DNA from 2 places in the Phycicoccus jejuensis genome. Region 2 is predicted to be linked to the other one. Evidence: predicted binding sites of a transcription regulator. Region 2 holds the regulator's gene; the other holds the start of a gene.

Region 1 (8,290 bases), 1.2 Mb from region 2:
CGAGTTCCTCCTCGAGGGCGACGTCTTCACCGAGGACCTCATCGCCACGTGGATCGAGTGGAAGCGCAAGAACGAGGTGGACCCGATCCGCTTCCGCCCGCACCCGCACGAGTTCGAGATGTACTTCGACATCTGAGCCACCGCGCGTCACGACGCCCCCGCCGGTCCGTCCGGCGGGGGCGTCGTCACGTCCCGTGGTGGCCGATGAGAACCGTCCGCCCCTAGGGTCTGCCCCACCATGCCAACCCCTCTTCGCCCCTTCCGCTTCGGCGTTCTCGCCCCGCTGGGCGACGACGTCCGCTCCTGGCTCGACGGCTGCCGCCGGATCGCCGACCAGGGGTACTCCACGGTCCTCGCACCCGACGTGCCCGGCTGGCAGCCCTCCCCCACCGCGACGCTGGCCATGGCAGCTGCGGTGACGCCGTTGCGGGTCGGGACCTGGGTCACCGCGGCGCTGGTCCGCCCGCCGTGGGTGACCGCGTGGGAGGCTCATTCCCTCACCGTCCTCACCGAGGGTCGCTTCGAGCTGGGCCTCGGGACCGGCCGACCCGGCCTGGGCGAGTTCCTCGCGGAACGCGGTGTCCCGGTTCCAGACCCGGTCTCGCCGTCGACCGGAGTGGAGCTACTGAGGGCCACGGTCGATGCGCTCCGCGACCTCGACGGCGCCGCCCACACGACGCCCGTCGCCGTCGCGGTCCGAGGACCGCTGTCGCGCGCCCTCGCCGCCGAGGTCGCCGACACGGTGACGGTCGCCCACGCCCCGACCGACCGTCGCGCGGACGTCGCGCGCCGGGTGCGCGAGGTCACCGCGGTCCGCGACGTAGAGGTCGCCCTCCACGTGCCCGTCGTCGGCGACCGGGTCGCCGCGTTCATGGCCTCCGTCCGCGACACCGACCCGGCGGCGCTGCGGGCCGCGGACTCCCTCGCCGTCCTCCCCGAGGACCCGGTCGCCGCCGCCGAGGAGCTGCTGCGCCGACGGGAGGAGCTCGACGCCAGCTACGTCGTCATCGGCGCCGACGCGGCCGACGTCCTCGCGCCCGTCGTCGAGATGCTCGAGGGCCGGTAGCCCGGCCCTCGAGCGTGCCGTGGAGCGCGCAGACGGTCGACCATCCTGAGAGGGCGACAGCGGTGCTGACCAGCCACGTCGTCAGACAACACGCCTGTGGTTCTCAGGTCGGTTTTGGCCGGTCTGGCAGCGGCGGGCTAGCGTCTCGCCCCGTTGTGTCCGGTGCAGGGACCGGCACGACTGCCGGGGGGAGACCGCACGACCGTCGGTCGTCGCACGCCGCGACGGCCCCCACCCCTGGAGTTCCTCCGTGCCCACGACCACCTCGATCACGACTGCCCTCGGCACCCTCACGGCCGTCGCCGCCCTTGCCCTCGGGACCGCCACCGCTACGCCGGCGAGCGCCGCCCAGACACCGTCGGTCGGTACCTCCGGAGGCACAGCCGCCGCGACGGCCCCGACGCCGACGACCAAGACGAACTACGGCGGCCTCTACGGCTCGACCGCGACGGACCGCACCCGCCGGGGTGTCGACCAGCAGTGGCTCAAGGTCCGCTGGGCCGACCTCGAGCCCCGGGAGGGCGTCTACGACCTCACGCCGATCACCCGCCTCCTCGCCTCGGACCCGAACCTCGTCGTCCGCCTGCACGTCCAGGGTGGCCAGTTCGCCCCTCAGTGGCTCAAGTCCGCTGCCGGCACCGCGCACGTCACCAACGCCAAGGACAGGGTGGGGGCCAACGTCGGTCGCTACTGGACCCCCCGCTACCGCGCCGCCTACGAGCGCTTCGTCGCCGCCCTCGGTGCCCGCCTGGACGACCACCCGCGCGTCGCGTCGGTCAACATGTTCGGGGCCTCCCTCGTCTACGACGAGCCGTGGATCACCGGTGGCCCCGCCGCCGGCGCCGCGCTCCACCGTGCCGGCCTGACCAAAGACAAGGCCGTCGCCGCGCAGGAAGCCGGCCTTGCCGCCACCGTCGGCGCCTTCCCGCACACCGTCGTCGAGATGCCCCTCCACAGCCGTCTCAGCTGGCCGGTGGCGGGTGGCGAGAAGGGCAGCTGGGCGGAGGGGCGCACGCTCGCCAACGCCTGGGACGCCGAGTACGGCAGCCGCGTGGTCTTCACGGACTACGGCTGGGGCGCCGGCGACTGGACCGCCGCCGCGAGCAGCCTGGCCACCGCGCCGAACCTCTACTCATGGATGCACAAGCGCGCCGACCTCGGCCGCCCGATCGGTTTCCAGGCCACGCTCGCCCCCGGCAAGGCCGCCGGCACCGTCCGCCCCACGGCGGCGGTCGCCCTCGCGGCCTCCCGGGAGGCTGCCCGGATGGGCGCCAGCTGGTTCGAGCACCACAGCTGGGGCTACCTCACCGTGGTCCAGGCCCGGGCGATGGACGCCGCGCTGTCGGCGAACGTGGGCTGATCAGCCCCCGGTGAGGTCGGCCTCGGCCTCGGCCAGTGCCTGCGGCGTCTCGACGTCGCGCGCCGCGGCCGTCCCGACGTGGACGGAGACGTAGCCCGCGTCGAGCAGCGCCATCGCCCGGCCGCCGTGGCCGGTGCCGAGCCCGAGGTGGGCCAACGACGAGCGCCGGTAGACGCCGAGCAGCGGCGTGACCCGGCCCTCGTCGTCCTCGGCGACGGCGGCGCCCACCGTCTCTTCAGCACCGAGCGCGACGACGAGCGACGGCAGCACCACCCCACCGGCCGGCATGTCGCCGGCGAGCACGGCGACCACGTCGCCGTCGCACGCCGCGGGACCCGTGAGCACCGCGGCCAGCGGACCGCCGCCGGGAGGGTCCTCGCGCACCCATCGGGCTCCCGGACGGGCCAAGGGGCGCGCAGGACCGACGAGGACGACCGGCCACCCGGACGGGATGCTCGCCACCGCCCGCTCGAGCACGCTCGACCCACCGAGGGGCGCCGCGAGCCTGTCGGCCCCGAAGCGGCGTGACGACCCGCCCGCGAGAACGACGACCGGGACGCCCTCCCGAGGCGCCGTCACCAGTCGGTCCCGTGGCAGACCGCGGCGCCGGGCGACTCGACCTGCACCGTCGCGTGCGCGATCCCGAACCGCTCGCGCAGGACACCGGCGGCCCGCTCCAGCACCGCCTCCCCCGCCTCGTCGCTCACGAGGTGCGCGGTGGCGACGTCCATACCGGAGGTGAGCGTCCACAGGTGCAGGTCGTGCACCTCGACGACGCCGTCGACCTCCTCGAGCGCCGTGCGCACGGCCTCGGGGTCGACCCCGGCCGGGGCGTGCTGGCCGAGCACGGCCAGCACCTCGCGCCCCAGGTGCACGGCACGGACGAGGACGAACACGCCGATGGCCAGCGCGACCACGGTGTCCCACCACGGGTTACCGGTCGCACCCACCAGCAGTGCCGCCACGATGACGCCGACCGACCCAGCAGCGTCGGCGAGGACCTCGAGGTAGGCGCCCCGCACGTTGAGGCTCTCGGCCGCCCCACCGCGCAGGAGGGCGAGTGAGACGAGGTTGACGACGAGCCCGATCGCCCCGACGAGCACCATCGTCCCGGAGGCCACCTCCGGCTCGGCGCCGAGGCGGCGCAGGGCCTCGATGACGACGTACACCGACACCCCGACCATGACGAGCACCGCGAAACCCGACGCGAACACCTCGGCCCGGTAGGAGCCGTACGTGCGCCGCCCGGTCGTGTCCGCGCGCGTCGCGACCCGGGTGGCGACGAGCGCCGCGCCGAGCGTGACGACGTCGGCCGCCATGTGGCCGGCGTCCGAGAGGAGGGCCAGCGAGCCCGACGCGAGGCCCGCGAGCAGCTCGACGACGAAGAAGGCCGCAACGAGGCCGAACGCGACGGCCAGCCGCCAGCGGTGCCGCCCGCCGGCGTGCCCACCGTGGCCGTGCGAGCCGCTCACGCGGTGGCCGCCCTGGCGCCGTGCCGGGCGTGGTCGCGCGCGACGCCGAGCAGCGTGCGGACGTGCTCGTCGGAGAGGGAGTAGTGGACGTGGCGTCCCTCGCGCCGGCCGACGACGACCCCCGACGCGCGCAGCAGCCGCAGCGCCTGGCTCGCCGTCGACTCCGCCGTCCGGGTCGCCTCGGCGAGGTCGTGCACGCACAGCTCCCCCGCGTCGTGCAGCGTCAGCAGCAGCCGAACCCGCGTCGGGTCACCGAGCAGCCGGAAGACCCGGGCCATCTCGTCCGTCTCGTCCACGTCTCTCCTGACATCTGATCGTCTGCTCAGATGTCATGATGCCACGTCCGGCCCGGCAGCCCGTCAGCGCGGGCGCACCGTGACGCACTGCGCGAGCGACCCGAGCGGGCCCCTCGCATCGTGCAGGCGGCTGCTGGTCAGCCCGATGCCGTTGTCGCCGAACGTGATCGACGCATCGACGCCGAGCCACTCCCCCACGGGCTCACGCAGCAGGTGCGCCGTGAGGTCGATGTTCGGGTAGTGCACCTCGCGTGGGTCGGCACGGACCGTCATCCCGTTGGCGATGTCGAGCAGGCCGGCGACCCGCGCCGTGGCACCCACCGTCTCGCCCTCGACGAGCGGCACCGGCGTCCGCACCCAGAACCACCCGCGGCCCGGCTCCTCGAGGTGGCGGCGCACCTCGACACCACCGATGAAGCCACCGGGCCACGTCTCACCCGGCGCCCAGGCCTGGAGCTCGTCGGGTCCGGGGATGCCGGGCAACGCGGTCCCGGCGACGGCGGCCGTGTCGCGCTCCGCCATGAGCCAGGCCCGCAGCAGCGCGACCGGACGGCCGGCGTGCGAGAGGCTCGCCTCGACGAGCTCGATGGTCCGTCCGGGCCGGACGACGCGCACCTCGGTGGCCACCTCGGCGACCGGGACCGTCCCGAGGATGTCGTAGCAGAGGCGCGAGAGCACGAGCCCGTCGTCGCGGCGCGCGTCCCGGTCGCGCTCGACGACGTGGGCGAGGAGGCCGAGGGCCGGCGCGATGTGCTGCTCGTCCTCGCGCCACGCGCCGCCGGTGTGCTCGCTCGCGCGGAAGGTGTGCTCGTCCAGCCGGTGGAAGTACGCCACGCCGTCGTCCTCTCGTCGGGTCCTCCAGACCCTACGCACGCCGATGCACGCGAGCGCGAACGCCGCCTTGCTGTCCTCGCGAACCCCTTGCCTGAGCGAACACCGCTGCGTAAACTTGAGTGCACACCACTCATGGCGACTCCGGTCGCCACCGATCCCGAGGAGGTTCCCATGGCCACCACCTTCGACCCGTTCCGCGACCTCGACCGCATGCTCACGGGCAGCTTCCGCCCCGCGGCGACCGCCATGCCGATGGACCTCGTGCGGTCGGCCGACGCCTTCGTCGCGCGGATCGACCTGCCCGGCGTCGACCCCGCGTCGATCGACGTCGACGTCGAGGACCGGACGCTGACGATCCGGGCCGAGCGCCGCGAGGCACCGGGCGGCGAGGTCCAGTGGCTCTCGCACGAGCGCCCGACCGGCACCTTCGCCCGACAGCTGACCCTCGGCCACGGCGTGGCGCTGGACCGCATCGCGGCCGACTACGCCGACGGGGTCCTCACGCTGACCATCCCCGTCGCCGAGGAGGCGCGTCCCCGGAAGATCAGCGTCAACCACAGCGGCTCGCGCCGCAGCATCGAGGCCGAGGCCAAGCAGCCGGCCACGGTCTGAGCGCACGCGTCCGCACGGCGGCGCCGCCCACGGTCGTGGGCGGCGCCGTCCGTTGCGCACGAGCAACCGGCGTGCGACGGGGCCGGCTGTGCGCGTACGGTCGACGGCGGCCGTCCGGCCCCGCACCACGACCACCGACCCCAGGAGCACCGTGCGCCGCCTCGTCTACTACGTCGCGACCTCCCTCGACGGCTTCATCGCCGACCCCGCCGGGGATGCCTCGGCCTTCCCGGTCGCGCCCGACACCCTCGCGGCGCTCTTCGCGGAGTACCCGGAGACCTGCCCGGCGCACGTGCGGGCCGCGCTCGGGGTCGACGCCCCGCCGCGGCACTTCGACACCGTCGTCATGGGTCGCGCCACCCACCAGCCCGCGCTCGACGCGGGCCTGACCAGCGCCTACCCGCACCTGCGGCAGTACGTCGTGACCCGGCGCGAGGACCTGCCCGAGGACCCGACCGTCACGGTCGTCCACGACGACCCGGTCGCCCTCGTGCGGGCGCTCAAGGCCGAGGAAGACGGGCTCGACGTCTGGCTCTGCGGCGGCGGCGACCTCGCCGGCCAGCTGCTCGACGAGGTCGACGAGCTGCACCTCAAGGTCAACCCGGTGCTCCTCGGCGAGGGCGTGCCGCTCGTGCGCGGCGCGGCCGACCCCGCCGCGTGGCGCCTCGCGAGCAGCACCCCGCTCCCCCACGGCGTGCTCCTCACGCGGTACGTGCGCGCCTGACCCGGCCCGCGCTCCGGCGTGCGCCATGATCACCTCGTGACCCCGACCCGCGCCGACCTCCTGGAGCAGCTCGTCGACACCGGTCGGCACGTCGTCGAGCGCGGCCTCGTCCAGGCCTCGGGCGGCAACCTGTCGGCCCGGCTGCCCGGCACTGACGCGTTCGTCGTCACCGGCACCGGGACGTGGCTGGACCGCCTGCGTCCCGAGGAGTTCGCCGAGCTGTCGCTCGACGGCGAGCACCGCGGCGGCGCAGAGCGGCCCTCGGTCGAGTGGAAGCTGCACGCCCGCACCTACGCGGCCCGCCCGGACGTGGGCGCCATCGTCCACCTCCACCCGCAGCACGTCCTGCTCGTCGACCTGCTCGGGGCGCCCATCCGGTTCACGACCCTCGACCACCAGTACTACCTCGGCTCCGCCGGACGGGTGCCGTTCCTCCCCTCCGGCACCGAAGAGCTCGCCCGGGCGGCGGCCGACGCGGCCCGTGACCACGACGCCGTCGTCCTCGCCCACCACGGCTGCTCGACCCTCGGCGACACCGTGCCGATGGCCCTGCGCCGCGCCCTCAACCTCGAGGAGGCAGCCGCGATGACCTACCGGCTGCTCGTCGCGGGCGACACGACGGCCGACTTCCCGGCCGAGTACCGGGGCCGCATCATCGACGTCTGACCGGGCCTCAGCGGGCGAGGACGAGCGTGCCGAGCGCGAGCAGCCACGACACGAAGGACCCGACGAGGAAGTACTCCGTCACCTCGTCGATGCCGACGCCGTCGACCGACTCGCGCTCGGAGCGCTTGCTCTGCAGCTCGGGGAAGCGGATGAGGCCCTTGGCGGCGATGACGAGCCCGGCGGCTCCGAGCTGACCGGCGAGGCCGAGGCCGATGATGAGGACGCGCTCCATCGGGCCGAGCAGCCGCCCGCCGCGCAGCTGCTCCGACGCATCGGGCCCCGGTGCCGAGGCGACGTGGCCGCTCGGTCGCGCGGCGCCGATCGCGACGAGGACGAGGCGCACGACGACGTTGCCGGTCGCGAGGTTGGCCAGCAGCAGGCCGGCGACGAGCAGGACCTGCCCCGGCTCGACGCCGACGAGGACCCCCGGGACGTGGGCCCAGCCGAGCCAGGCGGCGAGCGGGCCGCCGACGTCTCCGGCCCACCCCGAGAGCCCGACGAGCCAGACCGCGCCCCCGGCGAGCGAGGCGAGGGCGGCGACGTGGCCGCTGCCGGTGGTCAGCGACTGCTGCGACCAGCGCAGCCAGAGCAGCAGCGCGACGAGCGAGGCGGCGAGGACGACGACGTCGAGCGGCGACCAGAGCCCGCCGAGCACGGCGGCGCCGACGACCCCGAGCACGCCGGCGAGGCGCGCACGCCCCTCGGCCGACGGATGGGCCCCGCCGCCCCGGACGAGGTCGGCGAGCCCGACCCCGAGGAGCCACACCCCGAGCCAGGTCACGGCAACACCCGGAGGAGCTCGTGCGCCGCGAGCACGGCACCGATGCCGTCGCCACGGACGCGCTGCGAGACCGCGGACGCGCTGACGCCCTCGCGGGTCGCGAGCTCGGCCTGGGTGGTCTCGGGGTCCATCAGTCCTCGCAGGAGTCGCAGGGATCGGTCCGAGAGGGAGCCAACCAGATGGTCCCGACACAGCAGCGCCGCCGTGACGGCCGCCTCCGGTCCGGTCGCGTCGAGACCGCCCCCACGGACCATCGCGTCGGCCTCGGCGTCGACGGTGCGGACGCCGGTGCGCAGCCACCGCGTCGCCGCGCGGGCGGCCGTCTCCTCGACCGCCTCGACCGCGGCTCGCGCCGCCCACCAGCCCGGGCCGTCCTCGAGCCCCCGCTCCGGGTCGAGGTCGGAGACCGGTCCCCGCCCGATGCCGACCCGGACGTCGGCCTCCGGGAGCAGCTCGAGACGGACCCGGAGCGCGGCGTC
Region 2 (8,290 bases):
CCTCGCGCCGTCCGCGGCGGCCGACGGACGCCATCACGGCGGCCGACTCCCCGAGACCGTCCGGCTGCCGGACGGCATCCAGCCCGAGGGCATCACCTCCGGCCCCGGCACGACCTACTACGTCGGCTCGCTCAACGACGGCCGCATCGTCACGGGCGACCTGCGCCGCGGGACGAGCCGCGTCCTCCTGCCGGGCGCCACGGGCCGGCAGCTGCGCGGCCTGCGCTGGGACGCGCGCTCCGGGCTCGTCTGGGCGGTCGGCAACGTCGGCACCGAGGCGCACGTCTGGGCCGTCGACGGCCGGCGCGGCACCGTCGTCACCGACGTCGTCGTCCCGGGCGGTGGGTTCCTCAACGACCTCGACATCACCCGGGACGCGGTGTGGGTCACCGACTCCCGCGTCGACCGGCTCACCGTGATCCGGCTCGGGCGTGACGGCCGGCCCGTCCGTGGCGCGTCCCCGCGCTTCGTGCCGCTCGTCGGTGACTGGCCGGGCTACGACGGGACGAACCTCGCGGCCAACGGCATCCGCGCCCTCGACGGGTGCAGCGCCGTGCTCGACCACAGCACGGCCGGCGGTCTCTGGGTCGTCGACACCCGCACCGGCCGCGTCCGCGAGGTCGACGTGCAGGGCGGTCCGGGCATCACCGGCGGCGACGGCATCGAGCGCTCCGGCTCGACGCTCTACGTCGTGCGCGGCTCGGGCCAGGCCGAGGTGTCGGTGCTCCGGCTCGGTCGTGACCGCCGCGGATGGGTCGCGCGCTGGCGCGGCGCCCTGACCGACGAGACGCTCGACGTCCCGTCGACCGCCACGCTCGCGGGCGGCGCGCTCTGGGCGGTCAACGCGCGCTTCGGGGTCGCGTCACCGGCGACCGCCTCCTACTGGATCACGCGCCTGCCGGCCCGTCGCTGACGACGGTCCCCCACCCGGCTTGTTGCGAGCTCACCCGCTCGACACGCCGATCCACGGCGTGTCGGGCGGCGCAGCTCGCACGAAGTCGGGGGTGAGGATCAGTGGCGCTGCGGGCCGCGCCAGACGACCAGCGCCTGGCCGCGCGCGGCGGAGCGGGGGCGCTCGCCGAGCCGTGCCGCGTAGACGTCGCCCGCCGGGCTGACGGAGAACACCCGAGTCGTGCGCCCGCTGCCGGCCTCGAGCGCCTCGACCTGCGCGCTCAGCTCGGCGACCCGGGCGCGCAGGGCATCGACCTGGTTCTCGAGCTCGAGGATGCGGGCGATGCCGGCGAGCGAGACGCCCTCGTCCTGCGAGAGCCGCTGCACCTCGCGCAGCAGGGCGACATCGCGCTGGCTGTAGCGACGCCCGCCGCCCTTGGTGCGCGAGGGCGTGACGAGACCCATCCGGTCGTACTGCCGCAGGGTCTGCGCGTGCATCCCGGCGAGCTCGGCCGCGACCGAGATGACGAACACGGGCGTGTCGTCGTCGGGGCCGAACGCGGTGACGTCGAGACGGGCCATCGGTGCACCTCCGGTCAGGTCGCGGCCTGCTGGAACAGGGTGGCGCGGGGGTCGACGCCGCCCTCGGCGTCGCGCAGCGTCTCGACGGCGGCGCGGGCCTCGTCGGTGAGCCGCTGCGGGACGACGACCTGGACGCGGGCCAGGAGGTCGCCGGTGCCGTGGCGCCCGGCGACGCCGCGGCCCTTGACCCGCAGCACGCGGCCGCTCGGGGTGCCCGGCGCGACCTTGACGCGCACCGGGGTGCCGTCGAGCGTCGGCACGGCGACGGTCGCCCCGAGGGCGGCCTCGGCGAAGGTGACCGGCAGGTCGACGGTCAGGTGGTCGCCGTCGCGCCCGAACACCGGGTGCTTCTCGACGCTCACCGTGAGGATGAGATCGCCCTTGGCGGCGCCGGGGTCGCCCTCGCCGCCCTTGCCGCGCAGGCGGATCTTCTGGCCGTCGCGCACGCCGGCGGGGATCTTCGTCGTGACCCGCGCGCCGTCGGCGGTCGTCAGCGTCACCGTCGAGCCCTCGACGGCGTCGCGGAACCCGAGCGTCGTGCGGGCGTTGACGTCCGCACCCGGCCGGGGACCGCGCGCGCCGCGGAAGCCGCTCGCGAACGGGTCGCCGCCACGGGCACCACCGGCCCCGCCGCCGAACATCTGCGACAGCAGGTCGTTGATGTCCTCGCCGCCGGGCTGGCCCTGACCGGGCCCTCCGGAGGAGAAGCGGACCCGGCTGCCGCCGGCCCCGCCGCTCCCGAAGGCGCTGAAGATGTCCTCGAACCCGGTCGCCCCGCCGGGACCGCCGGCCCCGGCGCGGAAGCGGGCGCCGCCGCCGGCCATCGACCGGACGGCGTCGTACTCCTGGCGCTGCTTGGGGTCGGAGAGGACGGCGTGCGCCTCCCCGACGTCCTTGAAGCGCTGCTCGGCCGCGGCGTCCCCCGCGTTGCGGTCGGGGTGGTGCTGCTTCGCGAGCTTGCGGTAGGCCTTCTTGATCGCCGCCGCGTCGGCGTCCTTCGGGACGCCGAGGATGGCGTAGAAGTCCTTCTCGAACCAGTCCTGGCTGGCCATCGGCGCCTCCTTCCGGTCGCTGTCAGTCGGGGTCGGCGACCGCGACGCGGGCAGGACGCAGGACCTGCTCACCGGCACGGTAGCCGGGCTGGAGGACGGTGACGACGGTCGTCGCGCTCGCGCCGCTCGGGAGCTCGTCGTCACCGGCCGGCCACGGGGCGTGCATGAGCGCCTCGTGCAGCTGCGGGTCGAACTCCTCGCCCTTGGCCCCGAAACGCTCGAGGCCGTAGCGCCCGAGGGTGCCCTCGAGCTTGTCGGCGATCGCCGCGAACGGCCCGACGAGGTCGCCGTGCTCGCGCGCGGCGTGGATGTCGTCGAGGACGGCGAGCATCGACTCGAGGACGTCGTGGACCGCACGCTCCTGGACGACGGCGCGGTCCCGGTCGACGCGGCGCTTGTAGTTGACGTACTCGGCCTGGAGACGCTGGAGGTCGGCGAGGCGCTCGGCCGCGAGGACCGTGTCGGGGTGGCCCTCGCCGGCGGGCGCGGCGCCCTCGGCCGGGGCCTCGGCGGGCTCGCCCGCGGGCACCCCGCCGGGGGCGGCGGCCCCGGACTGTGCCGGGGCCGCCTCCTCACCGCGCTGCGGCTCGTCGTTGACCGCCTCGGTGTTCACCGAGTCGTCCATCGAGGAGTCGGTCACTTCTTCTCCTCGTCGTCCTCGACGACCTCGGCGTCGACGACGTCGTCGTCCGAGGCGCCGGTGGTGCTGCCATCGGTCGCCTCGGCGCCGGGCACGTCCGCCGACTCACCCTGCTCGGCGGCCGCGGCGTAGACGGCCGCGCCCATCTCCTGGGAGACCTTGTTCAGCTGGTCGATCTTGGCCTGGATGTCCTCGGTCGAGGCGCCACTGTCGGGCTTGATGGCGTCCTTGAGCTCGGCGAGGGCCGCGTCGACGGGGGCGCGGTGCTCGTCCGAGACCTTGTCCCCGGACTCCGAGAGGAACTTCTCGGTCGAGAACACGAGGGTCTCGCCCATGTTCCGGGTCTCGGTCTCGGCGCGGCGCTTCTTGTCCTCCTCGGCGTGCGCCTCGGCGTCCTTGACCATCCGCTCGATCTCCTCCTTCGACAGCGCGGAGCCGCCGGAGATGGTGATCTTCTGCTCCTTGCCGGTGCCCCGGTCCTTCGCGGAGACGTTGACGATGCCGTTGGCGTCGATGTCGAAGGTGACCTCGACCTGCGGCACGCCGCGCGGCGCCGGCGCGATGCCGGAGAGCTCGAAGGTGCCGAGCGGCTTGTTCTGCTGCGCGATCTCGCGCTCGCCCTGGAAGACCTGGATGAGCACCGACGGCTGGTTGTCCTCGGCCGTCGAGAAGACCTCGCTGCGCTTGGTCGGGATGGCGGTGTTGCGCTCGATGAGCTTGGTGAACAGGCCACCCTTGGTCTCGATGCCGAGCGAGAGCGGCGTGACGTCGATGAGGAGGACGTCCTTGCGCTCACCCTTGAGGACACCGGCCTGGAGGGACGCGCCGAGGGCGACGACCTCGTCCGGGTTGACGCCCTTGTTGGGCTCCTTGCCGCCGGTCAGCTCCTTGACGAGGGCGCTGACGGCCGGCATGCGGGTCGAGCCACCGACGAGGACGACGTGGTCGATCTCGCCGACGGAGATGCCGGCGTCCTTGATGACGTTCTGGAACGGCTGCTTCGTGCGGTCGAGCAGGTCCTTGGTCATCTGCTCGAACTGGGCGCGGGTCAGCGTCTCGTCGAGGTGGATCGGGCCGTTCTCGGACATCGAGAGGTACTGGAGGGAGATGTTCGTCGAGCTGGCCGACGAGAGCTCCTTCTTGGCCTGCTCCGCCGCGTCGCGCAGGCGCTGCATCGCGATCTTGTCCTTGGACAGGTCGACGCCCGAGGTGTTCTTGACCGTGGTCAGCAGGTGCCCGACGACGCGCTCGTCCCAGTCGTCACCACCGAGCTGGTTGTCACCGGAGGTCGCCTTGACCTGGATGGTCGCGAAGCCGTCGTCGGGGTCCTTGCCGACTTCGAGGAGGGACACGTCGAAGGTGCCGCCACCGAGGTCGAAGACGAGGATGAGCTCGTCCTCCTTGCCCTTGTCGAGGCCGTAGGCGAGCGCGGCCGCGGTCGGCTCGTTGACGATGCGCAGGACGTTGAGGCCCGCGATCTCGCCGGCCTCCTTCGTGGCCTGGCGCTCGTGGTCGTCGAAGTACGCCGGCACGGTGATCACGGCGTCGGTGACGGTCTCGCCGAGGTAGGACTCGGCGTCCCGCTTGAGCTTCTGGAGGATGCGCGCGCTGATCTCCTGCGCGTTGTACGTCTTGCCGTCGACGTCGTCGGAGGCCCAGTCGGTGCCCATGTGGCGCTTGACGGAGCGGATCGTCCGGTCGGCGTTGGTCACGGCCTGGCGCTTGGCGATCTCGCCGACGAGGACCTCACCGCCCTTGGAGAAGGCGACGACGGAGGGGGTGGTGCGACCGCCCTCGGCGTTCGCGATGATGGTGGGCTCGCCACCCTCGAGGACGGCGACGGCACTGTTGGTGGTGCCGAGGTCGATGCCGACTGCACGTGCCATGTGTGGTGCTCCTTGGTGTGGTGCTGGGCCGGGGCGGTGCGCCCACGGACCGGGTTGAGTCGTTGTCACTCAAGTTAGCCCCGCCGACCATCCTGCACAAATCGGTGGGACGAAACTTGCGTCCACCAGGCTCAACCCTCGGGTGGGCACGGATGTTCCCCCCGACCAGGACCCCAGCCTGAAAGCCCGCACGTGCGGGGTTATCGCTGTCCCGGGGCCGTCCCGACCACGAAAAGCCCGCACGTGCGGGGTTGTCGCTGTCGCCTCGCCGTCCAACCACGGAAAGCCCGCTCGTGCAGGGTTACCGCTGGCCCGGGGCCGTCCCGACCACGAAAAGCCCGCACGTGCGCGGTTGTCGCTGTCCCGGGGCCGTCCCGACCGGCCAGCCCGACGTCAGGGCGCCGGGCGGGTGTGCCGGATGGCCACCGTGCACGGCGGGAGCGTCGAGAGGTTGTTCGTCGGGTCGGCGTCCGCGACCGTCGCCAGGTAGGGGAAGTAGGGGTTGTCCTCGTTCTCGGTCGTCACGACGTCGGCCTCGGCACCGGTCTCGCCGCGCACGAAGAACGTGTGCGTGCCGGCGCGCAGCAGGTCCATCACCCGGCTCTTCGACATCGCCCACGGGCTGCCGTCGGGCAGCACCCCGCCGAGGGTGCTGATGAAGGGCTTGCGCCCGGTCCGCTGGATGCCGGTCACCTGCCACCGCCCCGGCGGCAGGGTGTCCGCCACCGGGACCCAGTACTCCTCGATCGGCTGCCAGACGTGCCCGTGGAGGGCGTAGTTGTAGGCGGAGGCCTCCCGATGGCCCGCCCCGTGGTCGTAGATCAGCTCGTCGACGGCGAGGCGGCGGTGGGTGTCGCTCGCCGCGAGCTCGTCCTGGCTCCACGAGCGGACGACGATGCCCTGGAAGTCGTCCGGGTCGGAGGCCTCGACCACCGCGGCGGGGAAGCTCAGCTCGCGCACGATGGTCGCGATCGCCACGTCCTGCGCGTAGCGGTTCAGCCGGTCGACGACGCGCTTCATCCGCTGCTGCAGGTACTCGGTGGCGACGTCCTGCGCCGTGCGGCCCTCGGCGAGGCCGCGGAGGATCTTCGCCCCGACGCCGTCGAGGTCGAGGTCGGCGACGGCCTCGGTCAGCTCGGTGCGCAGGAGGTCGACGACCTTGGCGTGCGCGGCCTCGGCCCCTGCGTCGGAGGTCATGTCGTCCTCGAGGAGGATCGCGACGAGCACGAGACGTCCCGGCACCTCGACCCGGTGCCCGGCCGCGGTGATGACGATGGGCTCGAGCGTGGTGTCGTGGTGGCCGACCGCGGCCGGCACGGTCCGGTTCTCGCCGATGCCCACCGGCCCGCCCAGGCTGCCGTGGCTGCCCGGCGAGGACCAGATGCCGGGAGCCCCGTCGAGCGAGGGCGCGTCCGGCCGGTGCGTGATGGTACGGCCGTCGAGGGTCACGACGACGGTCCACAGGTACGGCTCGCTGTCGCTCTCGTCGGCGCCGTGGTAGCAGAAGAGCTGCTCCAGGCGGAGGCGGACGGGGATGGTGGCCATGGCGTCTCCCGGGTGCGTGGGTGGTCACGCGGCAGGAGGCGACGCCGCACCCGGGTGATACACGGACCCCGTGGGTCGGTCACGGCGGGGCGACCTGTCGGACCCGGTCCGTAGCGTGCAGGGATGAGCACCCGGGACCAGAACCCCGCCCAGACCGACCCGATCCAGGACCCCCAGGACGCCACGAAGCCGCCGGAGCAGTGGGCGACCGGTGACGAGCCCGCCACCGGCCCCCAGCTGAGCTACCTCTCGACCCTCGCCCGCGAGGCCGGGCGCGAGGTGCCGGAGAACCTGACCAAGGCGCACGCCTCCGAGCTGATCGACGAGCTGCAGGGCGCCTCCCCCCGGGTCGAGCCCGAGGCCTGACGCCTGCGGCGCCCCGCGGGCGGGTCAGCGCGACCGCACGAGGGGCGCCAGCGCCTCGGCCATCATCGAGACGACCCCCGGCTCGTGGCCGTTGGCGACCATGTTGACGATGAGCCCGTCGACCCCGTGGTCGAGCACCCGCTCCTGCAGCTGCCCGGCCACCTCCTCGGGCGTGCCGGCGAACTGCCGGTCGGTCGCGGCGCGCCGCTGGTCCTCGTCCATCGCGTCGAGGTCGACGCCGCGGGCGGCGAGGAAGTCCCGGTGCAGGCGGCGCGCCGCGTCGCCGTCCTGGTCCATCATCACGAAGGCCAGGTAGCTGGTCTCGAGCGTCGAGCGCTCGCGCCCCTCCTCCTCGCACCGGGCGGCGAGGGCCTCGAGCTTGCGGGGGATCTCGGTCGCGTTGCAGATGAGGTTGAGGTGCGCCGCGTGGCGGGCCGCGTACCTGAACGTCTTCCGCTCTCCCCCACCGCCGAGGAGGATCGGCAGGTCGTCGCGCAGCCGCGGCTCGTTCATCGCCGACTCCGTGCGGTACCACTCGCCGGAGACCGTCGGCCGCTCCCCGCGCAGCATCGGCTCGATGATGGACAGCGCCTCCTCGAGCCGCTGGAAGCGGTCGGTGAAGGTGCCGAACTCGAAGCCCAGCTGCCGGTGCTCGAGCTCGAACCAGCCGGCGCCGAGGCCCAGTACCGCGCGTCCGCCGCTCACGAGGTCGAGGGTCGTCACCTCCTTCGCGAGCAGCGTCGGGTTGCGGTAGGTGTTGCCGGTGACGAGCGTCGAGAGCTGCACCCGCTCGGTGGCCGTCGCGAGCGCGCCGAGCAGCGTGTAGGCCTCGAGCATGGGCTGGTCCGGCTCGCCGATGCCGGGCAGCTGGTAGAAGTGGTCCATCACGAGGACGGCGTCCACGCCCGCGGCGTCCGCCTCCTGCGCCTGCTGGACCACGGTCGGCACGATGCGCGCGGGGTCGCCCCCGGGGTAGCTGAAGTTCGGGATCTGGTAGCCGAGGCGGATGCTCATCCTCGGGACGCTACGCCCGTCGAGGCCTCACCGGGCGGCTCAGAACGGGGGTGACCCGGGCGGCGTCGAGCGGCGCCGCCGGGGGTGCGGCGCGAGCTCGACGACGAGCCGCCCCGGCGGCCGACCGCGGGGGCGGTGGACCTCGACCCGGCAGCCCCGCGAGGGCTGCGGCGGCCCGCCGTGCTCGAGCAGGTGCTCGAGCACGGAGTGGGGTGCGTCGCTCGGCGCCGCACCGGCCGGGCGCGCCGGCAGGTGGGCGTCGGACCCGGTGTCGGGCAGGACGACCGGCCGGTGGTCCAGCGGATGCGTGGTCC

What was found. The regulator HspR, encoded in region 2, represses chaperone genes until heat shock. The targets are predictions, from matches to a motif close to AAGTTGAGTCNNNNNGACTCAACTT.
Region 1: LG324_RS14025 (Hsp20/alpha crystallin family protein) is a predicted target of HspR. The motif match lies at 5,141-5,165, and genes of this name have one in related genera.

What each region holds. Positions count from the first base shown of each region.
Region 1 covers NZ_CP085209.1:2,942,885-2,951,174, forward strand. Annotated here, with positions in the region: gene glnA (type I glutamate--ammonia ligase) at 1-136, shown strand, start outside; gene LG324_RS13995 (LLM class flavin-dependent oxidoreductase) at 239-1,066, shown strand; gene LG324_RS14000 (hypothetical protein) at 1,317-2,426, shown strand; gene LG324_RS14005 (molybdenum cofactor guanylyltransferase) at 2,427-3,005, opposite strand; gene LG324_RS14010 (cation diffusion facilitator family transporter) at 3,002-3,898, opposite strand; gene LG324_RS14015 (metalloregulator ArsR/SmtB family transcription factor) at 3,895-4,194, opposite strand; gene LG324_RS14020 (thioesterase family protein) at 4,258-5,028, opposite strand; gene LG324_RS14025 (Hsp20/alpha crystallin family protein) at 5,200-5,640, shown strand; gene LG324_RS14030 (dihydrofolate reductase family protein) at 5,792-6,364, shown strand; gene LG324_RS14035 (class II aldolase/adducin family protein) at 6,401-7,030, shown strand; gene LG324_RS14040 (hypothetical protein) at 7,038-7,811, opposite strand; gene LG324_RS14045 (SatD family protein) at 7,808-8,290, opposite strand, start outside.
Region 2 covers NZ_CP085209.1:4,110,858-4,119,147, forward strand. Annotated here, with positions in the region: gene LG324_RS19610 (hypothetical protein) at 1-913, shown strand, start outside; gene LG324_RS19615 (heat shock protein transcriptional repressor HspR) at 1,012-1,473, opposite strand; gene LG324_RS19620 (DnaJ C-terminal domain-containing protein) at 1,488-2,525, opposite strand; gene grpE (nucleotide exchange factor GrpE) at 2,548-3,165, opposite strand; gene dnaK (molecular chaperone DnaK) at 3,162-5,051, opposite strand; gene LG324_RS19635 (hypothetical protein) at 5,445-6,596, opposite strand; gene LG324_RS19640 (DUF3072 domain-containing protein) at 6,720-6,962, shown strand; gene LG324_RS19645 (LLM class F420-dependent oxidoreductase) at 6,987-7,976, opposite strand; gene LG324_RS19650 (HNH endonuclease signature motif containing protein) at 8,016-8,290, opposite strand, start outside.